Regions from separate parts of the Halomonas sp. DP1Y21-3 genome, predicted to be linked through region 1. Evidence: predicted binding sites of a transcription regulator. Region 1 holds the regulator's gene; each other region holds the start of a gene.

Region 1 (10,183 bases):
TGCACTACCGCGCCGACCCCGAGGTGTGGACCGAACACGGACGGCGCCAGCGCCGGCGTGAGGTGTCAAGAAGTCGGGCTCCGGACTGCCCGGTGCTGATCCCGCTGAAGCAGCTGGACAGCGCCAGTGACTGCCATCTGTGCTCGCGTTGTTCAGGCTACAAGGATGCTATCCATCTCGAGCTCAGGGCGCCCGGCATCGAGGTGTTGTCGCCACCGCCTCAGCGACCCGCGACCCTGTGGGAGTTCGTGCTGGTGGTGTTCGGCCTGCTGGGCATCGCGGTGGGGGCATTCCACTGGTCGGCGAGCCCCTGGTTCGTGGCCGCCAAGCAGCAGGCGGCTGTCTGGCTCTATCAGCACGGTTGGGGATGGCCGCTGGAAACCAGCGCACCCTGGTGGCTGCTGACCCACTATCCCGAACACAACGACGTCTTCACCCTGCTCGATGGAGCCCTGCTGCTGGGCTATATCGGTGCCACGACCCTGGTGCTGGGGGGGCTTGTCTCGCTGTCGCTGTCGCTGACCAACCGTCTGCTTGGCCGCTGGCGCTGGCAGCGACTGTGGCACCTGTCCTACGCCCTGATACCCCTGGCCGCGGTCGGCGTCTTCCTGGGCCTGTCGATGACCACCCTGACCCTGCTGCGAGGCGATGGCCTGCTGATCCACTGGGCCAATGACGCCAGGGCGCTGTTGCTGGGGCTTGGCGTACTGGCAAGCGCGGGGCTTGGATGGGGCATCCTCGGACGCTACGCCAGTGGCCCGCGTCGACTTCTGGCCATGCTGCCCATGCTCGCCGCCCAGGCGCCGGTGATCGGCGCCTGGTGGCTGCTGTTCTGGGGCTGGTAGAGCGTGGTATCGCCTGGTAGAGAGCCAGCCACCGCACTAATTATGCGTTTGCGGTGAAAGGGGCCTGTCTCTGGTAAAGCGGGGCCGCAATGATCTGGCGCATTTCCTCATCCTAGGTGATATAGGCCGGCGGGCTGGTAGAGAGCCAGCCAGCGCCGACCCTGCCCACTAATTATGCGTTTGCTGTGAAAGTTATGCGTTTGCTGTGAAAGGAGCCTTCATGGCCTTGATGATCTGGCGCATCTCGTCATCCGAGGTGATATAGGCAGGCATGGTGTAAAGCCATCTGCCGAAGGACCTCAGCCACACGCCCTGTTCACGGGCGATGGCGGCGGCGCCTTTCAGCGCTTTACTGTCGTGCACCTCGATCACGCCGGTGGCGCCGAGCACACGGATGTCGGCCACCGCAGGGTGGGCGCGCAGGTCACTGTCGCCGGCGAGTTCCTGCACAAGGATGGCGTTGAGCCGAGCGATACGGCCCAGATAGTCGTCCTCCTCGAAGACCCTGAGGCTTTCCAGTGCCACGCGACAGGCCAGCGGATTGCCCATGAAGGTCGGGCCGTGCATAAAGGCGTGAAGCTCGCTGTCGCCGATAAAGGTGTCATGGACACGGTCGTTGGCCAGGGTCGCCGCGTGGCCAAGGTAGCCGCCGGTCAGCCCCTTGGACAGCACCATGATGTCCGGACTGACACCGGCATGGTCGGCGGCGAACATGCGCCCGGTGCGGCCAAAGCCGGTGGCCACTTCGTCGAACACCAACAGCACGTCGAACTCGTCACACAAGGCGCGAGCACCCTTCAGATAGTCCGGAGAGGTCATGTTGAGGCCACCGGCAGCCTGCAGCAGGGGCTCCATCAACAGCGCGGCGATCTCGTGGTGGTGGGCTTCCAGCACCGCTCGCAAGGCGTCGAGGTCGGCGGCGACCTGCTCTGGCGTGGCCGTATAGGGTGCCGTCGGCGCCGGGGCGAAATGGTGCTTCGGAAGAAAGCCGGAAAACAGCGAATGCATGCCCTCTTCGGGGTCACACACCGCCATGCAGCCGGCGGTATCACCGTGGTAGGCCTTCATCAGCGACAGCATGCGGTGCTTGTTGGGGCGGCCGCGCAGATGGTGGTACTGCACCGCCATCTTCATCGCCACCTCCATGCCCACCGAGCCGCTGTCGGAGAAGAACACGTGGTTGAGGCCCTCTGGCGTGACGCGAACCAGTTCCCGGGCGAGCTGGTCGGCGGGATCGTGGGTTAGTCCTCCAAGCATCACGTGACACAGCGTGGTAGCCTGCTCCTGAATCGCCTTGACCAGCCGTGGATGTCCGTAGCCGTGGATCATGCACCACCAGGAGCAGGTCGCGTCGAGCAATGATTCGCCGCTGTCCAGGGTAAAGCGGGTGCCCTGGCCGCCGACTACCCGGGGGGCAGGGGCCTGGGTCTTGAGATGGGCGTAGGGATGCCACACCGGAGAGGTCATGTCGGCTCCTGAAGGACGCTTGGTGGTAAACTGAGTGGCGAGTTAAAAGTTTACCACCGCTGCTGCTGCCGTCGCCAACACCAGCGCTCGTACCCGGAAAACCGGGGTAGAGCGGGGCAGGCGAGGGTACAAGGCGGAGCGGTGCTTTCTAAGGGATGCTGGGCTCTGGGATGCTGGGCTCAGGGATGCTGGGCTCAGGGATGCTGGGCGTCGACACGTTCGAGAAAGCGCTCGAACAGGAACGCCTCGTCGTTTTTCAGCGAGCGACTCAGGCAGTCGATGAACTCTCGGCGCGGATAGGTGAAGACCCGCGGCGCCTTGTAGGCATCCAGATCGATGGCGATCACCTCTCCGTCGACGACCAGGAAGTTCTCGGTGTGCAGGCCACGACAGTGGATACGGTCACGGTACAAGGCTTCGAGAATGTCCAGGTAGCGGTTCTGCAGTTCCGGAGAGTCGAGGACCAGCTTTTTAAGCGCGATGCCGTGCACGTTGGCGGTGACCAGGCGATAGCGCTCTGCCGACAGGATTTTCGGTGTGGCGATACCCAGTCGCTCCAGTCGGCCGGCGACATAGCGAAAATTGTGGCCGGGGTAGCGCCGGATGCCCAGGCGGTAGCGCCAGCGATCGCTGGTCTTGGGCGTGAAGGTCTTGATGAAGGCGTCCTGGTCCGGATCGTAGTGGACCTCGGTGTACTTGCCGGTCTGGATCAGTTGCATGGCGTCCTTGGCAGGCAGGGGGTGGCGGTCAAAACAAGGAGAGGGAAGACGTCAGGCGTCTTCGTCGAAGCGTGCGTCGAACAGTGCCTCCAGAGCGTCCAGCACCGCGTCCGCGTCCTTGCCTTCGGCCTCCAGGGTCAGTTCCGTTCCGCAGGGGGCGGCCAGCATCAGCAGCGACATGATGTTGGCGGCGTCACCCGAGCGGCTGCCATGGTGGACGGTGACGGTGGCGTCAAAGGGTTGGCAGCAGGTAACCAGGCGAGTCGCGGCGCGTGCATGCAGGCCGCGACGATTGGTCAGGGTCAGGGTGCGTCGGGCCACGCCTAGAGTCCTCCGCTGTCCAGTCGGCGTTGCTGGCCGAGTTCGCGGTGGCGTAGACGGACGCGGGGATGCTGGTCGGCCAGGGCCGAGGCGATTCCCTCGGCCAGGTAGACCGAACGATGCTGTCCTCCGGTGCAGCCCACCGCCACGGTGAGGTAGCTGCGCTGGCTTTGCTGATAGCGCGGTAGCCAGGTGCGCACCCAGCCGAGGATGTCGCGCTTCATGTCGGCGACGTCCTGATAGCGTTCGAGGAAGTCGATGACGCTGGGATCGCAGCCATTGGCATCACGCAGCGATGGTTCCCAGTAGGGGTTGGGCAGACAGCGGGCATCGAACACGATGTCTGCATCCGGCGGCACGCCACGCTTGAAGCCGAAGGACTCCACGGTCAGGCTCAACTGGCCGCTGCGGTGGTCGGCGACCTGTTCGGCGATGCGCGAACGCAGTTCGTGCACCGACAGGCGAGAGCTGTCGATGACCAGATCGGCCAGGTCTCGAATACCCGAAAGGGCCTTCTGCTCGGACTCGATGGCTTCCGCCAGGGTCATGTCGCTATCACGGGTCAGGGGGTGACGGCGCCGCGTGTGGGAATAGCGCTCGAGCAGAATTCGCGCATCACTGGTCAGGTAGACCACCTGGCAGTCGATCGGACTCTGCTTGAGGGACGCCAGCTGGGCGGGGAAGCGTTCCAACGCCTCAGGCAGGTTGCGGGCGTCGACGCTGACGGCGATACGGCGGGAATGACCGTTTTCCAGCTCGTCCACCAGGGCGCCCAGCAAGGTCGCGGGAAGGTTGTCGATGGCGTAGAACCCCAGGTCCTCCAGGGCCTGAAGGGCCACGGACTTTCCCGAGCCGGAGCGACCACTGATGATCACGAGCTGCATGTCCTGTCTCCTTGGGCAGGCGTCCATTGCTGATGGCCTAGGCAAGGCCGCGATCAGGAGGGAGTGTCGTCCCCCGGCGCCTGTTGGCGGATGGCTTCCTGCAGGCGCTCGTGAAGCTCGCGCTGGGAGCTGGCGTGGCGCAGACGGTGACGTGTGTCGGCGTCGTTCATGACGCCGGCGACCTGGCCGAGCAGGGCGAGATGGGCGTCGTCGGCCTCTTCCGGTACCAGCAGCACGAACACCAGATCGACGGGCTCACCATCGATGGCATCGAAGTCGACAGGTTCCGCGAGTTTGAGGAAGCCGGAGATGGGCGCCTTGCAGTGGGGGTTGCGGGCATGGGGAATGGCGACGCCATTGCCGATGCCGGTACTGCCCAGGCGCTCACGTCCGATCAGCCGACTGAAGACCTCCTGGCTGTCCAGGCTCGGGGTGTTCTGCGCAATGAAGGTGCTGAAAAACTCCAGCACCCTCTTCTTGCTGCCTCCCGGGACATCGAACAATGTGCGCTCGGGAGGGAGAATGGCTTCCAATGTCATGAGAGTCAGCGAATTCCGGCGCCTTGGGCGCGGGCTTGGGATTTTTCCTTGTGCTTGACCAACTGGCGGTCCAGCTTGTCGGCAAGGGCGTCGATAGCGGCATACATGTCGCCGTCCTGCGCTTCGGCATGCAGGTCGGCACCGGCGGCGTGAAGGGTGCAGGCGGCCAGCTGGCGTTCCTTTTCCACCGAGAGGGTCACCTGGACGTTGGTGATGTTGTCGTAGTGGCGCTCCACACGGGTGAGCTTCTCTTGTACGTAGTCACGCAGGGGATCGGTCAATTCGACGTGGTGGCCGGTGATGTTGACTTGCATGACAGGCTCCTTGCTCTTTCGGGTGGTGGCTTGATTGTAACCCTTTTTCCGATCCTGCAAACCCCCTCGACGCTACGCAGAAAGACGCAGATGTCATGCGAAATTTCAAGTGCTTGCGCTTTCCCGATAACTAGGCTAGCGACGCCGCAGCGCAAGGCCTCAGCGCAGTCGCTTGCGCTCGCTGGAAGACGGAATATTCATGGCTTCCCGGTACTTTGCCACGGTGCGTCTGGCGACATTGACGCCGTCTTCCGCCAGCAATTCCACCAGTTTGCTGTCCGACAGAGGTTTGCGGGCAGGTTCCTTTTGAATCAACGATTTGATCATGGCGCGGATGGCGGTACTGGAATGGGCGTCGCCATCCTGGCCGACCTGGCTCGAGAAAAAATACTTCAACTCGAACACGCCGCGAGGCGTGTGCACGAACTTCTGGGTGGTCACGCGGGAGATGGTGGACTCGTGCATCTCCACCTTGTCTGCGATATCGGCCAGCACCAACGGTTTCATGGCCGCTTCTCCCTGCTCGAGGAAGTCGATCTGACGCACCATGATTTCCCGGCCGACCTTCAGCAAGGTGTCGTTGCGGCTGGACAGACTCTTGATCAGCCAGCGCGCCTCCTGCAGGTGGTCCTTGAGGAACTGGTTGTCCTGGCTCTTGTCCGCGCGCCGAATCAGCGCAGCATAGTCGGGCTGGATGCGCAGTCGGGGCATTGCATCCGGATTGAGTTCAACACGCCAGCCCTCTTCGGTGTGGCGTACCACCAGGTCGGGTATGACGTAGTCGTTATCGCTGTCACCGAACTGGCTGCCGGGACGTGGGTCGAGGCTCCGGATCAGCTCGATGACGCTGTCGAGTTGGTCGTCATCGAGTCCTAGCCGGCGCTTCAGCAGACGTCGGTCGCCGCTGGCCAGTGCCTCGAGAAACTGTCTTACCAGTCGTCCGGCCTGGGGCAGCAGGACGGTATCGCGAGGCAGACTATCCAGTTGCAGCATCAAACACTCGCGCAGGTCGCGGGCGAACACTCCGGTCGGTTCGAACTGTTGCAGCCGAACCAGCACCGCCTCCACCTCGGCGAGGGGAGGGGGGCGACGACCGTCTTGCTCGAGCCCCTGGGCGATGTCATCCAGTGTCTGCTCGAGATAGCCGTCGGCGTTGACCGCGTCGAGCAGGCTCTCGGCGATCAGGCGCTCCTGGTCGTTGACGTCGAGCATCGCCAGTTGCCAGCTCAGGTGGCTGTGCAGTGACTGGGAGCTTGCCTGGCGCTCGAAATCCGGCGCCTCGCCACTGCCGGCGGGGGTGGTGCCCAGGTCCTGGTAGGTGTCGGACCAGTCGCTGTCCACACTGAGTTCCGAGGGAATCTGATCCGCCCAGTCATCTTCCACGGCTTCCCTGGTCTGCTGTTCGCCGAACTCGTCCTCGAGTTCGAGCATGGGGTTGGCCTCCAGCGCCTGCTGGACCTCCTGGCGCAGGTCCAGAGTCGAAAGCTGCAGCAGGCCGATCGCCTGTTGCAGTTGCGGGGTCATGGTCAGCTGGGTACCGATGCGCAGCTGCAGTGACGCCTTGAGGGCCATGGGTCGGGATCCACCAGTGTTGTCGAAAGGCTTTACCCTAACGACGAGTCATCAGACATGCAAGCATCTTGCCAAGTTGGTGTTTTTTGACCTGTGGGAGGGAGTGGAAAGGTCGATGTGGAACAACTTGGTAGGGGGGGAGGTGCTTCTTTCGAGGGAGGCCCTGTGTGCAAGGTGAGGCCGACCCTTTCGGGGCCGGCGGTTGGATGCTGATGCTGGTAAGTGTTGCGGCCGCTTGATGCGACTGCGACTGTCGGGCGGCCCTGCGGTCTAGAGGCGGAAGTTCTCGCCCAGGTAGACCTCCTTGACGCGCTGGTTGGCGAGGATGGACTCGGCGCTGCCCTCGGCGATGATCTGGCCGTCGCCGACGATGTAGGCACGATCGCAGATATCGAGGGTCTCGCGCACGTTGTGATCGGTGATCAGGACGCCGATATCGCGGGCCTTGAGTTGACGAATGATGGACTTGATCTCGCCCACCGAGATCGGGTCGACCCCGGCGAAGGGTTCATCGAGCAGGATAAAGGCCGGCTCGGTGGCCAGGGCGCGAGCGATCTCGACTCGGCGCCGCTCCCCGCCGGACAGGCTCATGCCGGGGTTGTCGCGAATATGGCTGACGTGGAAGTCCTCGAGGAGTTGCTCGAGACGTGCTTCTCGGCCCTCGCGGTCGAGGTCCTTGCGGGTCTCGAGGATCGCCATGATGTTGTCGGCCACCGACAGCTTGCGAAAGATCGAAGCCTCCTGAGGCAGGTAGCCGATACCGGCCAGCGCGCGCTGGTGCATGGCCGCGCGGCTCAGGTCCCGATCATCGATGCTGATGCTGCCGGCGTCGGCTCTGACCAGGCCGACGATCATGTAGAAGGAGGTGGTCTTGCCGGCCCCGTTGGGGCCCAGCAGACCGACGATGCTGCCCTGCTCGATCGACAGGCTGATGTCCTGGACGACGCGACGCTTCTTGTAGCTCTTGGCCAGATGGCGAGCGTGGAGAGTCTTCATCAGTTTCCTTGGCTTTCCGGCTCGAGGGTCATGCGAATGCGCTGCTCGCCCTGGACGCCCTGGGCGCTGGAGCGGGCCTGGACCACGCGGCGATCGAGGAAGTACTCCAGATAGGCACCGTCGAAGGTGTCATTGGCCTTGTGCAGCTCAGCCTGGTCGATCAGCTCCATGCGGCGTTCGGCCACGTGGTAGATCACCTTGCGGCCCCAGCCCTTGACCACCGGTTCTTCCGGGGATGGCTTCTGCTCGAGGTAGGCACGTGAGCCGGTCGCGGTCGCCAGTGACAGTTGTCCCTGGTCGTTGCGCTGGATCTCGACGCGTTCGCCGGTGAGGATCATGCTGCCTTGCACAATGCGCACGTCGCCGGTATAGACCGCGGTACCGGCGCGATCATCGAGATCCAGCTGGTCGGCCTCCACCTGAATCGGTGCGCTGCGATCACTCTCCAGCGCCAGGACACTGCTGCCGGTGGCGCCGGCGGCCAGGCCAAGGGCCAGGGCAAGCAGGAGGGCGGGACTTGGACGCATCATGGAAGGGGCTCCTTATTGAGGCTCTGGCGGATGATGACCGGTGACATTGTCGGTCAGGCGAGCGGTATTGTCATGGATCCAGGCGTCGAAGCGCTCCCCTTGCATCTGTTGAGGGGGTTGGCGTAGGACGGCTGGCGTTTCGCTCCAGACATGGCCACTGTCGCTGTCGTAGACCAATACCTCGGTATCAAGCTGCCAACGCTCCGCGGGGGCCTCGAGATGGGCGTCGCCCGACAGGGTCAGGGGGTTGCCGTCCGGACCCAGTTCACCGTTGTCGGCGTCGGCGATCCACTCTCGGCCGCTGTCGTCGATCAGCGCAAGGTCCGGCTGGTCCACCCGGGTGATGTCGTCGAGCGGTGTGTGCACAAGGCGTGGCGTATCGATGCGCTGGTGGGGGGTGCCCTGGGCATCGAAGCGGGTCAGGCGGGCATCCACCAGGTAGTAGTCGGGCTCGCCGGCCTTGTCATTGGGTACCAGGTCGGGGACGTTGCTCTCGCGGGGGTCGAGCAACGTCAGGCCGCCACCGAGTACCAGCAGCAGGATGACCAGCCAGAAGCGAAAGCCTGGACGCAGTGCGCTCAGTTTCATGTCAGCGGTCCGTTGCTCAGGTAGCTGTCGATGATATCGTCGAGGCGGCCCTGGGCCATCAGCAGGGTGTCGGTGATCTCGCGCACCGCGCCATGTCCGCCGGCAACCTGGGTGACCCAGTCGGCGTGCTGACGAAGATAGCAGGGGGCGCCTGGCACGGTGATGCCGACCGCACTGCGATGGATGCAGGGAAGGTCGGGCAGGTCATCGCCGCAGTAGGCGACCTGGTCGAGGGTCAGGCCAAGCGAATCGCACAGCGATTCAAGGGCGGGCAGCTTGCGCTCGACCCCTTGCTGTACGTGCTCGATGCCGAGTGCTCTGGCTCTCTGGGTGACCATGGGGGAGCTGCGCCCGGTGATCAGGGCCACCTGGATACCGGCGCGCTTGGCCAGCTTGAGGCCGTGGCCATCCAGGGTGTTGAACGCCTTCAACTCGGAGCCGTCGGCGTGGAAGTGCAGTCGACCATCGGTCAGTACGCCGTCCACGTCCAGCGCCAGCAGCTTGATGTGGCGCAGGCGCTCCACCAGTTCCGGCGCGAGGGAGGCGAGAAGCTCGTGAGACATGACGGCGTTCCTTGTAAAGGGATAAATGAGGCTCAGATGACACCGGCGGCCAGCAGGTCGTGCATATGCAGTGCACCGACTGGGCGCTGCTCGTCATCGACCACCGCCAGGGCGGTGATCCGGCCTTCCTCCATCAGCTTGACGGCTTCCGCCGCCAGGGTGGCGGGGCCGATGCGTCGCCCGGGGGTGGTCATCACGTCATCCACGGTAAGCGAGCTGAAGTCCTGATGGCGATCCAGGGTACGGCGCAGGTCGCCGTCGGTATAGACCCCGGCCAGGGTGCCGTCGGGGGACACCACGCAGGTAAAGCCGAGTCCCTGACGGGTGATCTCGAGCAGGGCGTCGCGCAGCGGCGAGCCCGACGGTACCGAGGGCAGCCGGTCGCCGGTATGCATCAGGTCGGCCACGGTCAACAGCAGTCGCTTGCCCAGGCTGCCGCCCGGGTGGGACAGGGCGAAATCCTCGGCGGTGAAGCCGCGGGTCTCGAGCAGCGCCACCGCCAGGGCGTCGCCCAGCGCCAGCGCTGCGGTGGTCGAAGAGGTCGGGGCCAGGTCCAGTGGGCAGGCCTCGCGCTCGACCCCTGCGTATAGATGGGCTTCGGCGTGGCGGGCCAGGGTCGACTGTGCTCGGCCGGTCATGCTGATCAGTGGAATGCCCATGCGCTTGAGCAGCGGCAGCAGGGCAGTGACCTCGGCGGTTTCGCCGGAGTTGGACAGTGCCAGGACGACGTCGCCGGGCGTGATCATGCCCAGGTCACCATGACTGGCTTCGCCGGGATGGACAAAGAAGGCCGGCGTGCCGGTGCTGGCCAGGGTGGCGGCGATCTTGCCGCCGACATGTCCCGA
Region 2 (10,183 bases), on a different contig from region 1:
CACCGGCAGGTCCGGCTGGCCGAGGCTCGCGCCCATGGCCGCGGGCAGGCCGTAGCCGAGAGTGCCGTAGCCGGTGGACGCGTTGAAGAAACGGCGCGGCGCGTCCTGGCTGACCAGATGGTTGGCGGCGTAGGTGGTGGCGCAGGAATCGCCCACCAGGATCGCCCCCGGCAGGCTCTCGCGCAGGGTGTCGAACAGCGGCACATAGGGGCGGAAGGCCGGATCATCGGCCAGCGCCAGGGCGCTCAGCGCATCATGTGTACGCTTGCGGCCATCGCGCGAAAGCTGCTCACCGCCGAGGCGCTGGTCGCAGCCGGTGGCCAGCGCTTCGAGGCTGGAGGCAGCGTCGGCCACCAGTGCCAGGTCGGCATGCTGGTTGCGGGCAAGCTGCTCGGGGTCCAGGTCGATGCGAATCAGTCGACCGTCGAGGGTAAAGCCGTCGTCGAACACCACGTCATAGTCGGTCTCGCCAAGCTCGGTGCCGATGGCCAGCACCACGTCGGCTTCATGGGCAAGCTCCCGCACCGCTGGCAGCGAGGCGTTGGCGCCCAGATCCAGCGGATGGTCGCGGCCGAGCAGGCCCTTGGCGTTGATGGTGGTGACGGTGGGGGCGTCGAGGCTCTCGACCAGACGACGGGCGGCGTCCGGGGCATCGACGCAGCCGCCGCCGAGCAGCACCAGCGGGCGCTTGGCGTCGACCAGCCAGTCGAGCGCCTGCTCGAGTGCGGCGGGGGCCGGTGCGGCCTTGGCCAGCGCCGTGCGGCGCGTGCTGACAGGCTCGCTGACCGGGGCGTCGAACAGGTCGATGGGGATCTCGATATGCACCGGGCCGGGGCGGGCGCCATCGAACACGGCGAAGGCACGGGCCAGCACCTCGCCGAGGCCGTTCGGGTCGAGCAGGGTGTGGCTGAAGCGCGAGACGCCGGCCATCAGCTCGCGTTGGCCGGGGAGTTCGTGCAGCCGGCCCTGGCCGCGTCCCAGGGTGTCGCGGCGGTTGACGCTGGAGATCACCAGCATCGGCACCGAGTCGGCCAGGGCCTGGCCCATGGCGGTGGCGATATTGGTCATGCCGGGGCCGGTGATGATGAAGCACACGCCGGGCTTGCCGGTGGTGCGGGCGTAGCCGTCGGCCATGAAGCCGGCGCCCTGTTCGTGGCGCGGGGTGACGTGGCGGATGCCACTGCCCTGGTGGTCGTGTCCATTGCCGCCTTCGAGGCCACGATAGAGCTCGATGGTGTGGACGCCGGGGATACCGAAGACGGTGTCCACGTCGTAGGTGTCACGCAGCAGACGGATCAGCAGTTCAGCGCAGGTCATGCGGTACTTCCTTGAGACGGATCAGGGGCTTGAGACGGGCCAGGGGCTTGAGACGGATCAGAGGCTTGAGACGAGCCAGGGGCGAGGGCGGGGTCCGGGGCCACCGAGTAGGGGGCTCTTGCAAAGATCCGCCTGACCATGGGCTCGAAGTGCGCCAGCGGCAGGGTGTCGTAGGCGGGGTCGAAGGACGGGCAGTCCCAGTCACGACAGAAGGCTTCGCAGTCGTCGAACCAGGGATGGCCGCGGAATTGCTCGCGGGCGTCCTTGTCGCCGCCGACCTTGTCCCAGTAGTAGTGCCCCTGGAAGACGTCGTGATGCTGGACGATCCAGTGGGTCTTCTCGCTGACGAAGGGTCGCAGGATCGAGGCAGCGAAGGCGGCGTGGTCGAAAAGCGCCAGTTCGTCACCGATGTCATGGACCAGGGCGGCGACGATCATCTCTTCGTCGGCGCCGGCACGCTCGGCCCGGGTCGCGCTCTGCAGGCAGTGCTCCAGCCGGGTGATCTGGTAGGGCTGGTGGCCCTCGCCCAGCCGGGCGAGGGTGTCCAGTACGCTGTCGGCGAGGCCGGCCAGGTAGTCGGCGTCGTGGGCGGCGATCACCGCCCAGTCTTCTGCCGTGCTTTGGTCGATGCGGGTGAAGGCCGCCTTGCCGGCGGCGTGAGCATCGTTTGGGTCTGTCATGTCGGCCTCCCGATCAACCCACCAGCCAGTGGGCCATGACCACGATGATGGGCAGGGTGATGGCGGTGCGCAGCAGGAAGATCACCACCAGTTCCCACAGCTTGAGCGGGATCCGTGACTTCAGCAGCAGGGCGCCGATCTCTGACATGTAGATCAACTGGGTCAGTGACAGACAGGCGATGACGAAGCGAGTCAGTTCGCTCTCGATATCGCTGGCCAGTACCGCCGGCAGGAACATGTCGGCGAAGCCCACCAGGGTCGCCGGCGCGGCGGCCTCGGCCTCGGGCAGACCCATCCACTCGAGCACCGGCACCATCGGCATGGACAGCCAGGTGAACAGCGGAGTGAACTCGGCCAGTACCAGCGCCACGGTACCGATGGCGATGACCAGCGGCAGCAGCCCGAAGAAGATGTCGGCGACGTTGAACAGTGCCAGGCGGGCGAGCTTGAGCGGGCCCGGGGCGGTCTCGGCGCGGGCCACGGCGATGCCCAGGCTGTAGCGCAACAGGCTCTGGTTGCCGGTGTTTTCTTCCTGGATCTGGCAGCCCACCGGCTCGTAGTAGGTGTTGGCCTTGCGTGACAGCGGCGGCAGGCGCGGCACGATGACAGCGGCGACCAGGCCGGCGACCACCACGGTCAGGTAGAACGGCACGAACAGGTGGTTGATGCCGATGAAGCTGGTCACCAGCAGGGCGAAGGCGATCGACACGATCGAGAAGTTGGTGGCGATGGCCGAGGCCTCGCGGGCGTTGTAGAAGCCCTGCTCGTACTGCTGGGTGGTGATCAGTACGCCGACGGTGCCGGAGCCCATCCAGGAGGCGGTGGCGTCGATGGCGCTGCGCCCGGGCAGCCCGAAGATCTTGCGAAAGGGCGTGCGCACCATGGAGCCGATGAACTCCATGAAGCCGAAGTCCACCAGGAAGGGCAGCAGGATGGCGGCGAAGAAGAAGAAGGTCAGCAGCACCGGCGCCAGGTCATTGAGCATCACCCCGCCGGTGAAGGAGGCGGTGACCATCTCCGGGCCGACCTGGAAGTAGGTCATCAGCGCGAAGGCGGCGCCGAGGGCGCGCATCACCACCCACAGCGGGGCGATGTCGAACAGCTCCTTCATCGCGCCCTGGCGGGCCCAGCCTGGTTTGGTCAGCTTGACCACCAGGGTCAGCACGATGGACAGGGTGAGCACTACGGTGGCGATGGCGGGCAGGGCGTCGCCGAGGGTGGCCTTGAGCCAGTCGGCGGCCAGACCCATGCCGATGTTGATGGTGTCACCGACCGAGAAGGGCACCAGGAACAGCAGGATGCCGATCAACGACGGGACGAGGAACTTGATCAGACCATGGGTGCTTAGCTTGCCCCCGTCGGTCGTGATCTTGTCGGCAGAATGCAGGTGGGAGGACATGGGCGATCACTCTTTGCTGTTGTAATGGTCGGCGCCCTGACGCGGGCGCCTCGTTGGCTGTCGCCAGGGCCACTCCCTGGCCCTGTGAGGATTCAGTCGCGGCGCGCGACTCCGGGGAGCACGCACAGCATTTCATAGAGCAGGGTGGCGCCCATCAGGGCGGTGTTGCCGCTGGGGTCGTAGGGCGGGGAGACTTCGACCAGGTCGCCGCCGACGATATTGAGCCCCTGGGCGCCGCGCACGATCTCCAGGCCCTGGGCCGAGGTCAGGCCGCCCATTTCCACCGTGCCGGTGCCGGGCGCCACCGACGGGTCCAGGCCATCGATGTCGAACGAGATGTACACCGGGCCATCGCCCATCTGCTCGCGCACCTCGGCCATCAGCGGCTCGAGAGACTTGTGCCAGCACTGTTCGGCCTGGACCACGCGGAAGCCCTGCTGGCGACACCAGTCGAAGTCCTCGGCGGCGTAGCCGGTGCCGCGCAGGCCGATCTGGACGACCCGGTTGGCGTCCAGCAGCCCTTCTTCCTGGGCACGGCGGAACGGGCAGCCGTGGGCCACCTCTTCACCGAACATGTGCTCGTTGACGTCGGCGTGGGCGTCGATATGGATCAGCCCGACCGGGCCATGCTTCTTGGCGATGGCGCGCAGGATCGGCCAGGTAAGGGTGTGGTCACCGCCCAGGGTCAGCGGCACGCAGTCGTGGGACAGGACGTCGTCGTAGAAGCGGCTGATGATGTCCAGGTTCTTCGGCAGGTTGAAGGTGTTGATCGGCACGTCGCCGATGTCCGCCACCTGCAGGCTGTCGAAGGGTGCAGCACGGGTGGCCATATTGTAGGGGCGCAGCATGCGCGATTCGTCGCGGATCTGGCGCGGCCCCAGTCGGGTGCCCGGGCGGTTGGAGGTGCCGATGTCCATGGGAATGCCGATAAAGGCGGCGTCCAGACCCTCGGCGCTGGTCTGGGTGGGCAGACGCATCATGGTGGCAGGGCCACCGAAGCGCGGCATCTCGTTGCCGCCGAGAGGTTGATTGAAGTCGCTCACAGGGAACTCCTGGCATCGTGGATGGGGACGGTCGCGGCCCTGGGCCTGACGGTTGTTATGGGTGATGCAGACGTCGTGCCATCTTTTAAGCATTTATACTAAAGATGTAATAGAGGTGCAGGGATTCCAAGGGAAGGTCTGCTGTGGTGATAGACGTGATCCAGAAGTGAATCGCGATCCCGACGCATCGTGATACACTTCTGAATCAATGATGCATTTATGGATCGCTGGATGAGCGACGACGACACCAAGATTCTCAAGACCATCATCGACACCGCCCACGACCACTTCTTCATCGTCGCGCCGGATGGTCGTATCCGCGACGTCAGTCCCGGGGCGGCGGCGGTCTACGGCATGTCCTGCGAAGAGCTCTGCGCCACCAGCGTGCAGCGGCTCGAGGCCGATGGCGTGCTGACCCCGTCGGTCAGCCTGGAAGTCATTCGCAGCGGGCGGCCGGCCCAGCTGGTCCAGCGCACCGGCACCGGACGCAGGGTCATCGCCCAGGCCCATCCGGTATTCGAGGGTGAGCGGCTGGTGGCGGTGGTCAGCCGCTCCATGGACTTGACCGATCTGCAGCTGCTGCAGCAGGAGTACGCGCTGTTGCAGCGCCGCTTCAGCGAGCACTTGCGCCGGGGCCATGCGCTGGAGAGCGACAGCGAAGCACTCGAGGCCGAGCTCGATGACCTGGAGGTGAAAAGCCAGCTGATGCGCGAGGTGGCGCTGCTGCTCAAGCGGGTCGCGCCCACCGACGCCACGGTCTTGATGCTGGGCGAGTCCGGGGTGGGCAAGACCGCTTTCGCCCGCCAGCTGCACCGTTGGAGTTCTCGCCGCGATGGCCCCTTTATCGACGTCAACTGCGCCGCCATCCCTGAAAGCCTGTTCGAATCGGAGATGTTCGGCCATGAAAAGGGCGCGTTTTCCGGCGCCGCGCCGGGGGGCCGCAAGGGGCTGATCGAGCAGGCCGAGGGCGGCACCCTGTTTCTCGACGAGATCGGCGAGTTGCCCCTGGCGGTGCAGACCAAGCTGCTCAAGACCATCCAGGACGGCAGTATTACCCGGCTTGGGGACAGGGCCCCGCGACGGGTCGACTTTCGCCTGGTGGTGGCCACCAATCAGGACCTGTCGGCACGGGTCGAGCAGGGCCTGTTTCGCCTGGATCTGTACTACCGGCTGAACGTGATTCCGGTCACCCTGCCGCCCCTGCGCGAGCGCCGCGAGGATATTCCCGGCCTGGTCGAGCGCCAGCTAAAGCGCCTCAATCGGCGTTATGGACGCGACAAGATGCTGGCGCGAGACGTGTGGCAGGCACTGATGGGCTGGGATTGGCCGGGCAATGTGCGTGAGTTGGAAAACACCCTGGAAAGGGCCTGGTTATCCAGTGACGATGTCATCCAGGGCGATCTGCTGGTGCCGCCCACGGGGGCCTCGTTAGGGCCGCTCGGCTCGCAGCAGCGTGAAGCGCAGCAGACGGCGGCGTCTGTCACCGGAGCCTCCGCTGCGCTGGCTGATGGCGCTACTTCACCCGCGACACTATCCGCACCAGGTGCAGCGCGACCCGAGCTGCCGCTTGCCCGGGGCGAGGGCCTGAAGGCCGCCCTGGCCCGGCGCGAGCGTGAGATCCTTGCCGACTGCTGCCGTACCCTTCCCACCACCTACGCCATCGCCGAACAGCTGGGCATCAGCCAGCCAAGCGTGGTGCGCAAGCTCAAGCAGCATGGGTTGCGGATCGGGTGACTGGTGATGAAGGGCCGAGCTCTGCGGCACTTACTGACGGAAGACGTAAAAGAACCCGACCCAGGTGGCCAGGATCAGCAGTGGCTTCAACACCAATACCGCACCGCTGGTGGAGCCCTGTTCGTCGTGCTCGGTGTCGCTGGACTCCCCGGGCTGCATGGCGAGTACCACCGTCAGCAGCAGGTTGGCGCCGGGGACCAGCAGCATCAGGCTCCACAAGCCCGCCTGGCCCAGGTCGTGCAGGCGACGAGTGCCGTGGAGCACCAAAGGCTGAAGGCTGATGACAACCCACCAGATCCCCAGCAGGCCTGCCTTGATCGTCAATGCGTCCTCGAGGGCGGGGGCGGTGATGGTGGTCGCCCACAGGGCGGCATAGTAGAACGATAGCGCCAGGGTAGCGTTGAGACAGAAGTCGAGACGACTCTCGCGCCCCGCCAGGCTGTCGAACCAGTAGCCCGGCAACACTCGCCTGAGCTCGAAGGCCTGGGGCGATGAGTGACCGGGGGCGACAGGGTCGTGAAATCCGGGAGCAGTAGGGCGATGCATCGGTATCTCGTCCTGTAGATCCAGCGTGATGCCGGTGTGCAGTTGAGGGAGACTGGTTCGATAAGCTGCGTCCTTCCGACTTGAATCCTACCCATTTTCTCCCTTGGTCTAGATAGGCGATCACGTAGTTTCTAGTACGAACCGCGTAAATAGTGCTGGTTCATAAGTCTGGTGGGCGACCTGCTTCCGAAGGATGGAAGCGTTCGGCCTCTGCCTGGTCCTTGAACACCAGAGTGCGGTAGGGGAAGGGAATCTCGATATTGGCCTCATCGAGCGCGCGCTTGATGGATGCCACCACCTGATCGCGGGAAGCGCGGATGTCGACGGGGCGGGACCCGGTCCACCAGGCCACCTCGAAGTCGATGGAACTGGCGCCGAAGGCCTTGGCGAAGACCTGCACCGCACGTACGTCGCTGCGCACCGAGTCCACCTCGGCGACCGCGCCCTGGATGATCTCGCGAGCCTGGTCCACGTCCTCGTCGTAGGCGACGCCAACGATGATGGATGTGCGCCGGATATCGCGGTTGGTGCGGACGATGACCGGCTGCTGGAACAGCAGGGCGTTGGGCACCACGATCATCTGGCCGTCGGTGCGGCGGATACGGCTGTCGCGCACCGTGATCTGCTCTACCTGACCTTCCACGTCGTTGGCCTCCAGGGCGATGTGGTCGCCGATCTGGAAGGGTTCTCGCCACAGGATCAAGAGGCCGGCGAGGAAGTTCTCGAACACGTCCTTGAAGGCGAAGCCGATGGCGATGGAACCGAGGCCCAGGGTGGTAAGGGCCTTGCCGGGAGTGACGGTGGGGAAGATCAGGGTGATGGTGATCAGAAGTCCCCCGAGCCAAAGACAGAGCCCCGTCAGCATGGTCAGGACATCGCGCAGATTGCGTCGGAGCTTGGCCTTGTCGGCCACCCGCGCCACCAGGGCGCGGCCGAATCTCGCCACCAGCCAGGTCACCAGGATCAGCAGCAGGCCGGCGGCCAGTCGTGGGCCAGCAGAACCAATGTCTGACAGGTAGGCCTGAACCTCTCCCAGCAGCAGCGACACGAAGGGTAGTTGTTCCAGTTCTTCCATCGCATCCTCCCGGGCCATGTTCAGGCGGCGGGCGCACTATCCTGCGCCCTTGTTGCTGAGCATAGCGGGGCGCCAGGCAAATCGCGCGTCACCTGCCAACGCTGGCAGTCCGGATACCTCGTCGGTTCCGACTTGACCCTCTATTTATCATGATAAATACTTTTGTTCATCTGGAGGTGGCCGCGATACGCTCGCGGCGTCACTCCATCGCCAGGCCTTCTTCGACAAACGATCCAGAACGGTTCTTCCACAACAAGGACAACTCCATGAGTGCCCACGACCAGACGCTGAAAGAGCGCAAGAAGTGGTATCGCACGGTGCCAGACCCGATGGTGCTGATCTTCCTGATCCTGCTCGCCACCTATGCGCTGACCTTCATCATTCCCGCCGGCGAGTTCGAGCGGGTCATGCAGGATGGACGCACCCGCGTGGTGCCGGACTCCTTTCATTATCTGAGCGACGTGGCGGCGATCTCGCCTTTTGACATCTTCGTGGCGATTCCCAAGGGCTTGAACGCGGCCTCGCTGTACCTGTTCATCGTGTTCATCGCCGGCGGGCTGTTCCATATCCTTCAACGCACCGGCGCCCTCGAGAACGCCATCGGGGTGGCGGTCAATCGGGTCGGCGTCGAACGGCGTAACGTCATCATCACCGCCGGCACCTTCATCTACGGCTTCTTCGGTGTGGCCGTCGGCTTCGAGAACAATATTGCGCTGGTGCCCATCGCGGTGCTGATCGCCAGCGCGGTGGGCTGCTCCAGCCTGGTGGGCACCACCATGGCGGTGGGTGGCATCGGCGTGGGCTTTGCACTGTCGCCGATCAATCCCTATACCGTGGGCGTGGCCCAGGGCATCGCCGAGCTACCGACCTTTTCCGGCGCCTGGCTGCGCGCCTTGCTGGTGCTGACCTCATTGGGCCTGTTGTCCTGGTATATCTGTCGCTTCGTCACCCGCATGGACTTCGAGGAGCCCAACGACGCCAAGGCCATGAGCAAGTCGCTGGACGAGTACCACATGAGCAAGCGCGACAAGCTCACGCTGGTGGTGTTCGTCGGTGGCCTCGCCGCCATGCTGGTGGGGGTCTTTACCCAGGGCTGGTACATCAATGAGATCGCCGGCATGTTCCTGCTGATCGCCATCGTGATCGGCATCGTCAACGGCCTGTCGGCCAACGAGATCGTCAAGCAGATGATGGAGGGGGCATCCGGCGTGACGGCGGGCGCCCTGGTCATCGGCCTGGCCGCCTCGATCCAGGTGATCCTCAAGGACGCCCAGATCATCGACACCATCGTCTACGCCCTGAGCGGTCTGATTCAGGATATCCCGGGGGCGCTGTCGGCGATCATGGCCAGCGTCGTCCAGGGGGTGATCAATCTGTTTGTGCCATCCGGCTCTGGCCAGGCGCTGGTGACCATGCCGATCCTGGTGCCGGTGGCCGACCTGGTCGGCATGAGCCGCCAGCTGATGATCACCGCCTTCCAAGTGGGTGACGGCCTGACCAACCTGATCGTGCCGACCTCCGGTGGCACCCTGGCGATGCTGGCGCTGGGCCGGGTGTCCTACGAGAAGTGGCTGAAGGCTATCCTGCCCTTCATGGCGCTGGTCTACCTGCTGTCCTGGGGTGGTCTGGTGATCGGCCATATGGTCGGCTACTAGGTCGCGCCATGACACTGTCGCTGCTGCATGTTCATCCGGCTACCGGCACGGTAGCCGCCCTCACCGCCACCGGAGGTGTGGCGGTGGGCGGCTACGTTCACCATGTGTGGCGTGGCGTCGGCGCCTGCGCGACCCAGGGGCGGGTTACCCACCCCTGGTATCCCGACGGTGTCCGCCGGGCGCTGGAACGGGGGGAGGATGCCCGCGGTGCGCTTGCCCGGCAGGTCGACGCCGACAAGGGTGCCTCGTTGCGCCAGTGCCTGGTGATGGATGCCCGGGGGCGCTCAGCGCTGCATAGCGGTGCCGACAACCTCGCCACCGTCGCTTCCTGCTGCTACCCCGGCGTGGCCGCGGCGGGCAACCTGCTGGCCAGCGCCAAGGTGGTCGAGGCCCTGGCCCACGCCTTTGTCGACACCTGTTGTACCAACGCCGACGCCGTGCGCCAGGGCGCAACGCCCGAGTACCGCGACGACTATGAGGCGTACCTGCTCGAGGGACTGATCGACGCCCTGGAGGTCGCCTTGGTAGAGGGAGGCGACGTCAGAGGCACGCGCTCCGCCGCCCTGCGTATCGAGTCGTTTACCCAGGCCCCCCTCGATCTGCGTGTCGATTGGTGTGAGGGCGATATCGCGGGCGAGTTGCGCGCCCTGGCCAGGCGTGTGCGCGCGCCAGCCTTTGCCGACTTTCTGGCGTCCCTGCCGCGTCGCTGACGCCATTCCTTCGTTATTCCGGTG
Region 3 (10,183 bases), on a different contig from region 1:
CTTCCCGGGCACCCTCCATGATCTCGCAGCTGATCAAGGCCACCGCCTCGGGATAGTTCAGCTTGAGCCCCTTGGCGCGTCGCCGCTCGGCCACCAGGCCAGCGGTAAACAGCAAGAGCTTGTCCTTGTCACGCGGTGTCAGCTCCATCCTTTCATCCTCGATGTTGGTCAGGGTGGCCAGGGGTCGCCTGTCCCGCCCGGCATGACATTCAGGTAAACCAGATGCGTGGCACACAGGCCTCGCGATCCATCAGCATCGGACGCAGCAACGTCCAGGCCGCCTCGCACAGCGACCAGGCCTCGCGCCGCGAGTGACCGAGGTAGCGCAGCAGCAGGACGCCATCACGTACGGTGACGGCCCAGCGCTCGGCTTCACCAGCGCCGGGACTGCCGGCAAGGTCATTCCCTCCCTGCCCCAACCCTTGGCGCAGACGTTCGATCGCCGCGGACTCGTCTTCGAGCCCGACCGCCCACAGGGTTGCCTGGACGCTGCACCCTCGCTGCCCCCAGGCGCCGTGAAAACGACGATGGTCAGGGTCGAGGGGCTGGCGCTCGATCCACAGTGGTCGTCCGTCCCGGGATAACCGGAAGCGCTGTTCGAGGTGGCCGCTGGCAAACGGCAGATCACTGGCCGGCCGGCCCAGCGCCAGCACCTCCCAGCCCAGGCAGCGGGCGCTGCCGGAAAGCTCGATCTCGGTGGCCTGCACCCCTCGCGAGCCGTCGAAGGCGATGGTTTCCTGGGGCAACCACTCGAGCAGCCCGCCCTCCTCGACCACCAGACGAGTGCGCTGGGACCAGGCCACGGCGTTGCGGTCGGCCCGATACAGCTTGTTGGCCGCCGGTGTGGTCAGCAGCGCCCGCGCGCCCGCGCCCACCCGCGCCTGGATATCCAGGATATCGCCGCTGACCAGCCCCCCCGGGGGATGCAGCAGATAGACGTGGCAGGTGCCGTCGCGGCCTTCGGGGTAGAAGGGACGCTGCACCCGCAGGGGGCCGCGATGATCCACCCGATAGAGGCGAGTGGCCTGGCCATCATGGCGAAAGCCGAGATCGAGGCTGGCCTCCCAGCGCCGTCCCGCGTCGAAGCGATGGCCGTGCCGATCGGTCGAATCCTGTGTTGTCTGCGCGCTCATGGCTCTCCCGGGCGGTCCGTCGAGTCGGCGTGGCAAGCGAAAGTAAAAAAGGCCACCACCATTGCCCAATCAAGGTGCAAGCCCCGTACCAGCTTCTCGAATCTCTATTTTTCTACTTAATTTTCAATTTCTTATAGAACAACCAAGGATTGCACCAGAGAAAAGCACGCCTTTGGTCGCGCACAAAAAAAGTGCGCAACCTTACGATTGCGCACCATTGATGTGCAGCGATTCATCCTGATTGACGCGCTACCGCTCAGACGGTCAGGTAGCGCTTCACCACGGCGTCGTCGAGCTCACCGATATCACCGACGGCGACTCTCCGCCCGCGATCGAGGATGGCGAAGTGGTCGGCGAAGCGACGGGCAAAGGGCAGTTTCTGCTCCACCAGCAGCACGGTCAGCCCATCATCGGCGATCAACCGACGGATGACTTCGCCGATCTGGGCGACGATATTGGGCTGGATGCCCTCCCCCGGCTCGTCGAGGATCAACAGCTTCGGCTCGATCACCAGGGCGCGCCCGATCGCCAGCTGCTGCTGCTGACCGCCGGACAGATCGCCGCCACGCCGGTGACGCATCTCCTTGAGTACCGGGAACAGCTCATAGATCCGTTCGGGCACCTGGCGCAGGCCATCACCACGGGCGGCGAGGCCCGTGCGCAGGTTCTCCTCAACCGTCATCAGCGGAAAGATCTGGCGTCCCTGGGGCACATAGCCCACGCCCAGGCGTGAGCGATCCTCGAGGCGACGCTTCTCCAGCGCGACACCGTCGGCGTAGTGAAGCTCACCGCCGGTGATCGGCACCTCGCCCATGATCGCCTTCATCAGGGTGGTCTTGCCGACGCCATTACGACCCAGCACACAGGTACAGGCCGCCCTGGGCACGTCGAGATCGAGATCCCACAGGGTGTGGCTCTCGCCATAGAACTGATTGAGCCCGCGAATGCTCAGCATCGATCCACCTCCTTGCCTGTCTCTCGCGCCCACCGGCCGCAGACCTTCGCCCACAGCGTGGCCAGCCTGCCGCGGGATGCGCCGTCCGCCCAGTACAGCGCTCTTACCGAAGACTGCTGAGGTACTCGCTCCAGTCCGATCATGCCGCCTCCTCGTCGCCACCCAGGTAGACCTCGATCACCCTGGGGTCGCTTGCCACCTTGTCCATACTGCCCTCGGCCAGCACCGAACCCTGATGCAGCACCGTCACCGTGCGGGCGATCGAACGCACAAAGCCCATGTCGTGCTCCACCACCACCACCGAGTGCTTGCCGGCGAGGCTCAACAACAGCTCTGCGGTACGCTCCATCTCCTGCTCGGTCATCCCCGCCACCGGCTCGTCGACCAGCAACAGTCGAGGGCGCTGCATCAACAGCATGCCGATCTCGAGCCACTGCTTCTGTCCGTGGGACAGGATGCCCGCCTGGCGGCGACTGAGCGACGCCAGGCCCACCGTCTCGAGCACCTCCTCGATTCGCGCCAGCACCTCCCCGGTCATGCGCGCCTTGAGCGTCGGCCACAGACTCTTGTCCATGGCCATCGCCAGCTCGAGGTTCTCGAACACCGTCAGCGCCTCGAACACCGTGGGCTTCTGGAACTTGCGCCCGATGCCGAGCCGGGCGATCTCCGGCTCGTTCTTGGTCAACAGGTTGTGGCGGCTGCCGAACCACACGCTGCCCTGATCCGGGCGCGTCTTGCCGGTGATGATGTCCATCATGGTGGTCTTGCCAGCACCGTTGGGGCCGATGATGCAGCGCAGTTCGCCGTCGTCGATGGTCAGGTTGAGATCATTGATGGCCTTGAAGCCGTCGAAGCTCACCGACACGTCCTCGAGATAGAGGATCGGGCCGTGGCGCACGTCGACCGGCGATTGTTCCGGGACCAGGAAGTCGAAGACCCGATCGCGATCGGCCAGGCTCTGAAGAAAGCTCATGGGGTGGCCTCCCTGGGGGTTGCATCCAGCGTGTCGGTTGGCGTGTCGGGTTGCGTGTCGCTGTCATCGTCGCTGCCTTGCTGGCGAGAGCGTGACAAAAGCCCGGCGATGCCCTGGGGCAGCAGCACCGTCACCAGCACGAACAGCGCACCGAGCGCGAACAGCCAGGCCTCCGGCATCACCCCGGTGAACACGCTCTTGGCGTAGTTCACCGCCAGCGCACCGATCACCGCGCCATAGAGGGTGGCACGGCCACCCAGGGCCACCCACACCACCACCTCGATGGAGAACAGCGGCGAGAACTCGCTGGGGTTGATGATGCCAACCTGGGGCACATAGAGGGCGCCGGCGACCCCGGCCAGCATGGCCGAGACGACGAACACGAACAGCTGATAGCGCTCCACCCGGTAGCCGAGAAAGCGGGTGCGGGACTCGGCGTCGCGCACCGCCACGCAGACCCGCCCGAGCTTGCTGACCACGATGGCGCGGCACAGCAGGAAGCCCAGCGCCAGCGCCACGCCGGATGCAATGAACAGCCCCAGTCGTGTGGCGTCGGCGGACAGGTCGAAGCCCAGCAGTTCCTTGAAGTCGGTCAGGCCGTTGTTGCCGCCAAAGCCCATCTCGTTGCGGAAGAACGCCAGCATCAGCGCAAAGGTCAGCGCCTGGGTGATGATCGACAGATAGACCCCGGTGACCCGCGAACGGAACGCCAGGAAGCCGAACACCAGCGCCAGCAGGCCCGGCGCCAGCAGCACCATCACAAAGGCAAAACCGGCCATGTCGAAGCCAAGCCAGTACCAGGGCAGACTGTCCCAGTCGAGGAACACCATGAAGTCCGGCAGCAGTGGATCGCCGTAGACACCGCGGTCGCCGATCTGGCGCATCAGGTACATGCCCATGGCGTAGCCGCCGAGGGCGAAGAAGGCGCCGTGGCCCAGGCTGAGAATCCCCAGGTAACCCCAGACCAGATCCACCGCCACCGCCAGCAGCGCGTAGCACAGGTACTTGCCCAGCAAGGTAACGGTATAAGTAGAGACATGCAGCGGATGCTCCGGCGCCAGCAGCAGATTTGCCGCCACCACCAGCGCCATGGTGGCACCGAGCACCGCCAGGAAGATCAGAGTCGACCGCTCGCCAAACGGGCGAGCCAGCCATAGTCGGGATGATGGCATCGCTCAGCCCTCCGCCGCGCGGCCCTTCTGGGGAAAGAGTCCCCTCGGGCGCTTTTGAATGAACAGAATGATGAACACCAGCACCAGGATCTTGGCCAGTACCGCCCCGGCCCAGGGCTCCAGCACCTGATTGATCACCCCCAGCGAGAGCCCCGCCACCAGGGTGCCCCACAGATTGCCGACCCCGCCGAACACCACCACCATGAAGGAGTCGATGATGTAGTTCTGGCCGAGGTTGGGACCGACGTTGGTGAGCTGTGACAGCGCCACCCCGGCAAGGCCAGCCACCCCCGACCCCAGCGCGAAGGTCAGGATGTCGACGCGGGTCGCGCGAATGCCCATGGAGCGTGCCATGGCACGGTTCTGGGTTACCGCCCGTACCTCCAGTCCCAGCCGGGTGCGGCGCATCACCAGCATCAGGGCGGCAAACACCAGGATGGCGAAGCCGAGCACATAGAGGCGATTGAGGGTCAGCGACAGCGCCTCGTTGATCACCAGCGAGCCGCTCATCCACTCGGGCGTCACCACGGTACGGTTGAGCGGTGAGATCAGGGTGCGCACCAGCTGCTGCAGGATCAGGCTGACGCCGAAGGTCGCCAGCAGGGTTTCCAGCGGACGCCCCTTGAGGAACTGGATGACGCCTCGCTCGATGGCCACACCCACCAGCGCCGCCACCAGAAAGCCCGCCGGAATCGCCAGCAGCAGCGCAAGCCCCGGCTGCCCCGGCAACAGCTGCTGCATCGCCCAGGTGGTGTAGGCCCCCAGCATGATCAGCTCGCCGTGGGCCATGTTGATCACCCCCATGACGCCGAAGGTGATAGCCAGGCCGATCGCCGCCAGTACCAGCACCGAGCCCAGCGACAGGCCGAAGTAGAGCGTCTCGGCGGCGCGGTTGAGCTTGAGCGCCTGCTCGCTCTCGGCCAGCGCCGCCTGGGCGGCTTCCGCCAGCGCCACGTCGTCGCTGCGGCTGGCCTGCATCAGCGCGGCCCTGGCCTGGCCATTGAGGCTGCCGGACAGCGCCTCGACCGCCGCGACGTCCCCCTGCTCGACCCGTGCGATGGCAATGGCCTGCTCCAGGGTCGCGGCCACCTCGGGGTCGCTCTCGGCGGCGGCCAGCTCGCTCAGCGAATCGACGGCCTCGGCCTCGACCTCGCCCAGCAGATCCCGCGCCGCCGCCAGCCGCTGGGCGGGGTCGTCGACACGCAGGTCGATCAGCGCCAGGGTGCTGTCCAGATAGCCCCTGAGACTGTTGTTGATGGAGACGCGGTCGAGCTCGCGGCGCGATATTTTGCCCGCCGGTTCCAGCGTCAGGGCGTCGGCCACGGGCCAGTTGCGACCGCGATTTTCCAGTACCACGACGATAGCGCCGCTGTCCTTGACGCGGGCGAGCTTGCCCTCGGCGAAGCTCTCGAGCCAGCGCCGGGCGCGCTCGTCACCGCTCTCGGCGATGGCGTCGATGGCCGCTTCCTTGTCGCGGAAGCTGGACTCGGCCAGCGCCGACAACAGCGCCGGCCCCTGGTCGGAAGACGCGGCCTTAGAAGCGCCGGCGTCCTGAGCCCAAGCCTGGCCCAGCCCCAGGGCGACGAGGCAAAGCAGCACCAGCGCGCTCAGCCAGTGACGACCTGCAATTAAATTCATGGTGAGGTCCCTTGAGACACCCGGGTGCCGACGGCACCACGGGCAGGGTTGGCGTGATCCGGGCCGGTGCGCCGTGCACACCGGCCCCTTGTCGTTATGTTCTATTCGCTGGAGGCGACGTCTGAGCCACCACCGCAGCTACCCTGCACCACGTTGTAGTTGCCGCACTCAAGCGGAGCACGCCAGTCGCTGATCAGATCGCGGGAGCCTTCCAGATAGTCGGACCAGGCGTCGCCGGCCACGGTGGACGGGGTCTGCCACACCACCGAGAACTGGCCGTTGTCCTGGATCTCGCCGATCAGCACCGGCTTGGTGATGTGGTGGTTGGGCATCATGGTGGCGTAGCCACCGGTGAGATTGGGCACCGACACACCGATGATCGCTTCCTTGACCGCATCTACATCGGTGGTCTCGGCCTTGCGCACCGCCTCGGCCCACATGTTGAAGCCGATATAGTGGGCTTCCATGGGGTCGTTGGTGACGGCGTTGTCGTCGCCGGTGTAGTCGTACCAGGCGTCGATGAAGTCGTAGTTGACGTCTTCATCCACGCTCATGAAGTAGTTCCAGGCCGCCAGGTGGCCGACCAGCGGCGCGGTGTCGAGACCGGACAGCTCCTGCTCGCCCACCGAGAAGGCCACCACCGGGATGTCCGAGGCCTCGACGCCCTGGTTGGCCAGCTCCCGGTAGAAGGGCACGTTGGCGTCGCCATTGATGGTGGAGACCACCGCCGTCTTCTTGCCGGCACCACCGAACTGCTTGATCTCGGAGACGATGTTCTGCCAGTCGGAATGACCGAAGGGGGTGTAGTTGACCATGATGTCCTCGTCGGCCACGCCCTGTGATTTCAGGTAGGCTTCGAGGATCTTGTTGGTCGTGCGCGGATAGACATAGTCGGTACCGGCCAGCACCCAGCGCTCAACACCGACCTCGTTCATCAGGTAGTCCACCGCAGGAATCGCCTGCTGGTTGGGCGCAGCGCCGGTGTAGAAGACGTTTTCGGAGGATTCCTCGCCTTCGTACTGCACCGGATAGAACAGCAGACCGTTGAGCTCCTCGACCACCGGCAGCACCGACTTGCGCGACACCGAGGTCCAGTTGCCGAAGATCACGTCGACCTCTTCCTGCGCCAGCAGCTCGCGGGCCTTCTCGGCAAACAGCGGCCAGTTGGAGGCCGGGTCCACCACCACCGGCTCAAGCTCGCGGCCGAGCAGGCCACCCGCTTCGTTCTGCTGCTCGATCAGCATCAGCATGGTGTCTTTCAGGGTCGACTCGCTGATCGCCATGGTACCGGACAGGGAATGCAGGATACCGACCTTGATCGGGTCCTCCTGGGCGAGCGCCGGTGCGGCGATGGCCAGCGACAGCGTGGACACGGCCAGGCTGGCCAGCGCCTTTCTAGAAAGCGCTTTGGAACGGTGGGCACAAACCTGCGTAGAAGAGATCGAAGCGGTGGGCATGGGAAACCTCCAGGGGTTGCCTTGTCGTTGTGATGGACCATCGTCGAGAGGGAGCCAGGCGGTTCAGGTAAAACCGCTGTATCGCTCAGGCCTGACGTCTTGCGACGTCGACCTCCATCACCACTTCAAGCAAGTCCCATGCCAGCCATATAAAACATTTATAAATTCCGACATTACGTCGGCCAAGACGGGGGCTTACCCACCCCGCCTTGCGCCACAAGAGAGCATCTCGCGCCACCGGGGCGCACCAATGCACCACATGTGGTGCACTTCGCTACCCCGCCCCCTACTTCTGCACCACCACAGCGCCAAGCACCGGTGCACCCCGCAACGGCCGGCACCAGAATGGACCGCATATTACTGGCCCACTCTGTTCAATCTGCCGCGTTAGTACCATTACGCTGGCAGACGGTCGAGCTGGCGGAGCACCTGTTCGGTAAAGGCGCTGCAGCCGGTATCGCCGCCGAATTCCCGGGGCCGAGACCGGCCATCGGACAGTACGCCGTCCACCGCTTGACGCAACCGACCGGCGGCGTCAGACAAACGATCGTCGGCGTGCTCCACCGCCAGCCATTCGAGCATCATGGCCCCGGACAACAGGGTGGCGATGGGGTTGGCGGCGTCCTGCCCGGCGATATCCGGGGCGCTGCCGTGGGCCCCCTGGAACAGACCGTGGCGATCGCCCAGTTCGGCAGACGGCGACACCCCCATCCCGCCGACGGTGGCCGCCCCCAGGTCCGAGATGATGTCACCGAACAGATTCTCGGCAACGATCACGTCATAGAAGTCCGGGCGCTTGACCAGGTGCACCGTCATGGCGTCAACGTAGGCATAGTCGAGTTCGACGTCGTTGAACTCGGCGCCTACCTCGTCGCATACCCGACGGAAGAAGGCGTAGCTTCTGAGGATGTTGGCCTTGTCGCAGACGGTGAGCCGCCGCTTGCCGTCCTTCGGTGCGCCCTGACGTCGCCGTGACAGCTCCAGGGCGAAGCGCGCGACTCGCTCGGTGCCCTTGCGGGTGATCACCAGGCTGTCGCTGGCCATCTCGTCTCGCAGCACCACCCCGGCGCCGCGGCTGGCGTAGAGGCCTTCGGTGTTCTCGCGCACGATGACATAGTCGATGGTACCGGGCTGATGGTGTCTCAGCGGCGACTCGACCCCGGGCAGCAGGCGGATCGGACGCACGTTAGCGTAAAGGTCCAGTCCGAAGCGCAGCTTGAGGTGCAGGTCGTTGCCCACCTCGGTACCGTCGTCGTAGGTCACCCCCGGCAGCCCGGCGGCTCCATGCAGGATGGCGTGACTGGCCCGACAGGCGTCCAGCGTCGACTGGGGCAGCACCTCGCCGGTCTTGTCATAGTGCCCCGCTCCACCGTCGAGCCAGTCGAAACGCAGCACGTCGCTACCCAGCAGCGCTTGCAGTACCTGCACCGTGGCGCCCGCCACCTCCGGGCCAATACCGTCACCAGCGATGGTGGCAATTCGATAACTCACAGAGATTCCCTCGTCTTGTTGTTGTCCATTGATGGTGGCCTCGCAGTATCGTGGTGCAGCGATGTTCTATCCATGGGACCTTATGGTCGATGGCGATGGCGATGGCTACGTCAGAGATCACGCCGCATGATCAGATCCCTGTCCACCACATCGCCCATCTGAAAACTGTGGGTGCCTACCTCGACAAAGCCCCGGGAGCGATAGAAGGCGATGGCGGGATGATTGTTTTCCCACACGCCCAGCCAGACGAAAGCCCTGGCCTGTTCTCGCGCCTCGGTGATGGCCTTGTCGTACAGCATCTTGCCAAGCCCTCGGCCCTGGGCCTCGGCCAGCAGACAGATGCGCTCGATCTCGAGACCATTGTGCTCGCTCAGATCGGTCTGGGCCTCCCCCCAGTTGAGCTTGAGATAGCCGACCGCTACGGGCCCCTTGGCAACGCCCTCGCGCTCCTTTCCCGCTTCACCCGTCTCGCTGCGGCCGGCCTCTTCCAGCAGCCAGAATCGCGACTGTGGGCAGGCCAACTCGCGCTGCACCCTTCCCAGGTCAAAGGCATCACTCAGATAGCGCTCCATGGTCGCCTTGGAGTAAAAGTCGACAAAGGTCTGGTAAAAGGTGCGGCGCCCCAGGGCGGCCAGCGTTTCGGCGTCCTCCAGCGTTGCCTGCCTCAGGCAGTCATTCATCTCGCGTCCTTACTCCATCGTTGTTCATACCCGCACGCAGGATCGTCGTCATGGGTCGCCACTGAGCACGGCGGCGGCGTGGTCAGCAAGCCCATCCCCTCGAAGGCCTTCGCGGATGCCCTCGCGTTCTTCCTGGGCTTGTGCTGCCGGGCTTGTACTAGTCAGCCAAGTGCTTGCCCACCAGTCGCCCGATCTCGAATGCCAGTCCAAGGGGTCAATCGCCTTCGTACCTTGGCGCTGGATCATCTCCACACAGCACGGCAGCGTCACAAGCCGAACGCCCATCCTCTCGAAGGCCTTCGCGGATACCCTCGCGTTCTTCCAACGGCTTGTGCTGGCTGGCCTTGTGTTTGCCCACCAGGCGCGTCACCTCAAGCTCTACCCCCACAATGCCACGACGCATCCCCTCCAGGTAGTCTTCGGGGGCGTCGTCCACCGCCCAGGGCGCTTCCCGGCCCGCCTCGAAGCGATCGACCAGCGACGTCAGGTGCGAGGTGAGCCAATCGCTTTCACGCGGGAAGACGAGCCGACCATGGGCATGCACCACCTGGTAGTTCCAGGTCGGCACCACGCGACCATGGCGGCGCTTGTCGGGATACCAGCCAGGCGAAATATAGGCGTCGGGGCCATGAAAGATCGCCACCGCCTCGATCGCTGCCGCGTCTGCTCGCTCACCCTCACCCA

The links. Region 1 encodes sigma-54, which starts transcription at its own class of promoters, with help from an activator protein. Its sites were predicted from a motif close to TGGCACNNNNNTTGCTNT; they were not measured.
Region 2: a site for sigma-54 is predicted at 4,503-4,520, ahead of speB (agmatinase). Genes of this name have one in related genera too.
Region 3: a site for sigma-54 is predicted at 7,455-7,472, ahead of urtA (urea ABC transporter substrate-binding protein). Genes of this name have one in related genera too.

What each region holds. Positions count from the first base shown of each region.
Region 1 is NZ_JAHVJM010000006.1:141,707-151,889, forward strand. Features, by position in the region: gene KUV74_RS17195 (4Fe-4S binding protein) at 1-845, shown strand, start outside; gene bioA (adenosylmethionine--8-amino-7-oxononanoate transaminase) at 1,038-2,312, opposite strand; gene KUV74_RS17205 (hypothetical protein) at 2,507-3,031, opposite strand; gene KUV74_RS17210 (HPr family phosphocarrier protein) at 3,083-3,352, opposite strand; gene rapZ (RNase adapter RapZ) at 3,355-4,236, opposite strand; gene ptsN (PTS IIA-like nitrogen regulatory protein PtsN) at 4,290-4,775, opposite strand; gene hpf (ribosome hibernation-promoting factor, HPF/YfiA family) at 4,781-5,089, opposite strand; gene KUV74_RS17230 (RNA polymerase factor sigma-54) at 5,249-6,661, opposite strand; gene lptB (LPS export ABC transporter ATP-binding protein) at 6,932-7,657, opposite strand; gene lptA (lipopolysaccharide transport periplasmic protein LptA) at 7,657-8,187, opposite strand; gene lptC (LPS export ABC transporter periplasmic protein LptC) at 8,200-8,775, opposite strand; gene KUV74_RS17250 (KdsC family phosphatase) at 8,772-9,338, opposite strand; gene KUV74_RS17255 (KpsF/GutQ family sugar-phosphate isomerase) at 9,371-10,183, opposite strand, start outside.
Region 2 is NZ_JAHVJM010000007.1:79,708-89,890, reverse strand. Features, by position in the region: gene KUV74_RS18775 (5-guanidino-2-oxopentanoate decarboxylase) at 1-1,317, opposite strand, end outside; gene KUV74_RS18770 (HD domain-containing protein) at 1,314-1,997, opposite strand; gene KUV74_RS18765 (YjiH family protein) at 2,011-3,396, opposite strand; gene speB (agmatinase) at 3,489-4,439, opposite strand; gene KUV74_RS18755 (sigma-54 interaction domain-containing protein) at 4,671-6,173, shown strand; gene KUV74_RS18750 (DUF805 domain-containing protein) at 6,204-6,719, opposite strand; gene KUV74_RS18745 (mechanosensitive ion channel family protein) at 6,880-7,794, opposite strand; gene KUV74_RS18740 (YfcC family protein) at 8,061-9,449, shown strand; gene KUV74_RS18735 (DUF1028 domain-containing protein) at 9,458-10,159, shown strand.
Region 3 is NZ_JAHVJM010000004.1:149,411-159,593, forward strand. Features, by position in the region: gene ureA (urease subunit gamma) at 1-148, opposite strand, end outside; gene KUV74_RS12925 (urease accessory protein UreD) at 210-1,133, opposite strand; gene urtE (urea ABC transporter ATP-binding subunit UrtE) at 1,390-2,088, opposite strand; gene urtD (urea ABC transporter ATP-binding protein UrtD) at 2,228-3,061, opposite strand; gene urtC (urea ABC transporter permease subunit UrtC) at 3,058-4,233, opposite strand; gene urtB (urea ABC transporter permease subunit UrtB) at 4,237-5,871, opposite strand; gene urtA (urea ABC transporter substrate-binding protein) at 5,973-7,328, opposite strand; gene KUV74_RS12955 (isocitrate/isopropylmalate dehydrogenase family protein) at 7,725-8,819, opposite strand; gene KUV74_RS12960 (GNAT family N-acetyltransferase) at 8,930-9,499, opposite strand; gene KUV74_RS12965 (FMN-binding negative transcriptional regulator) at 9,714-10,183, opposite strand, start outside.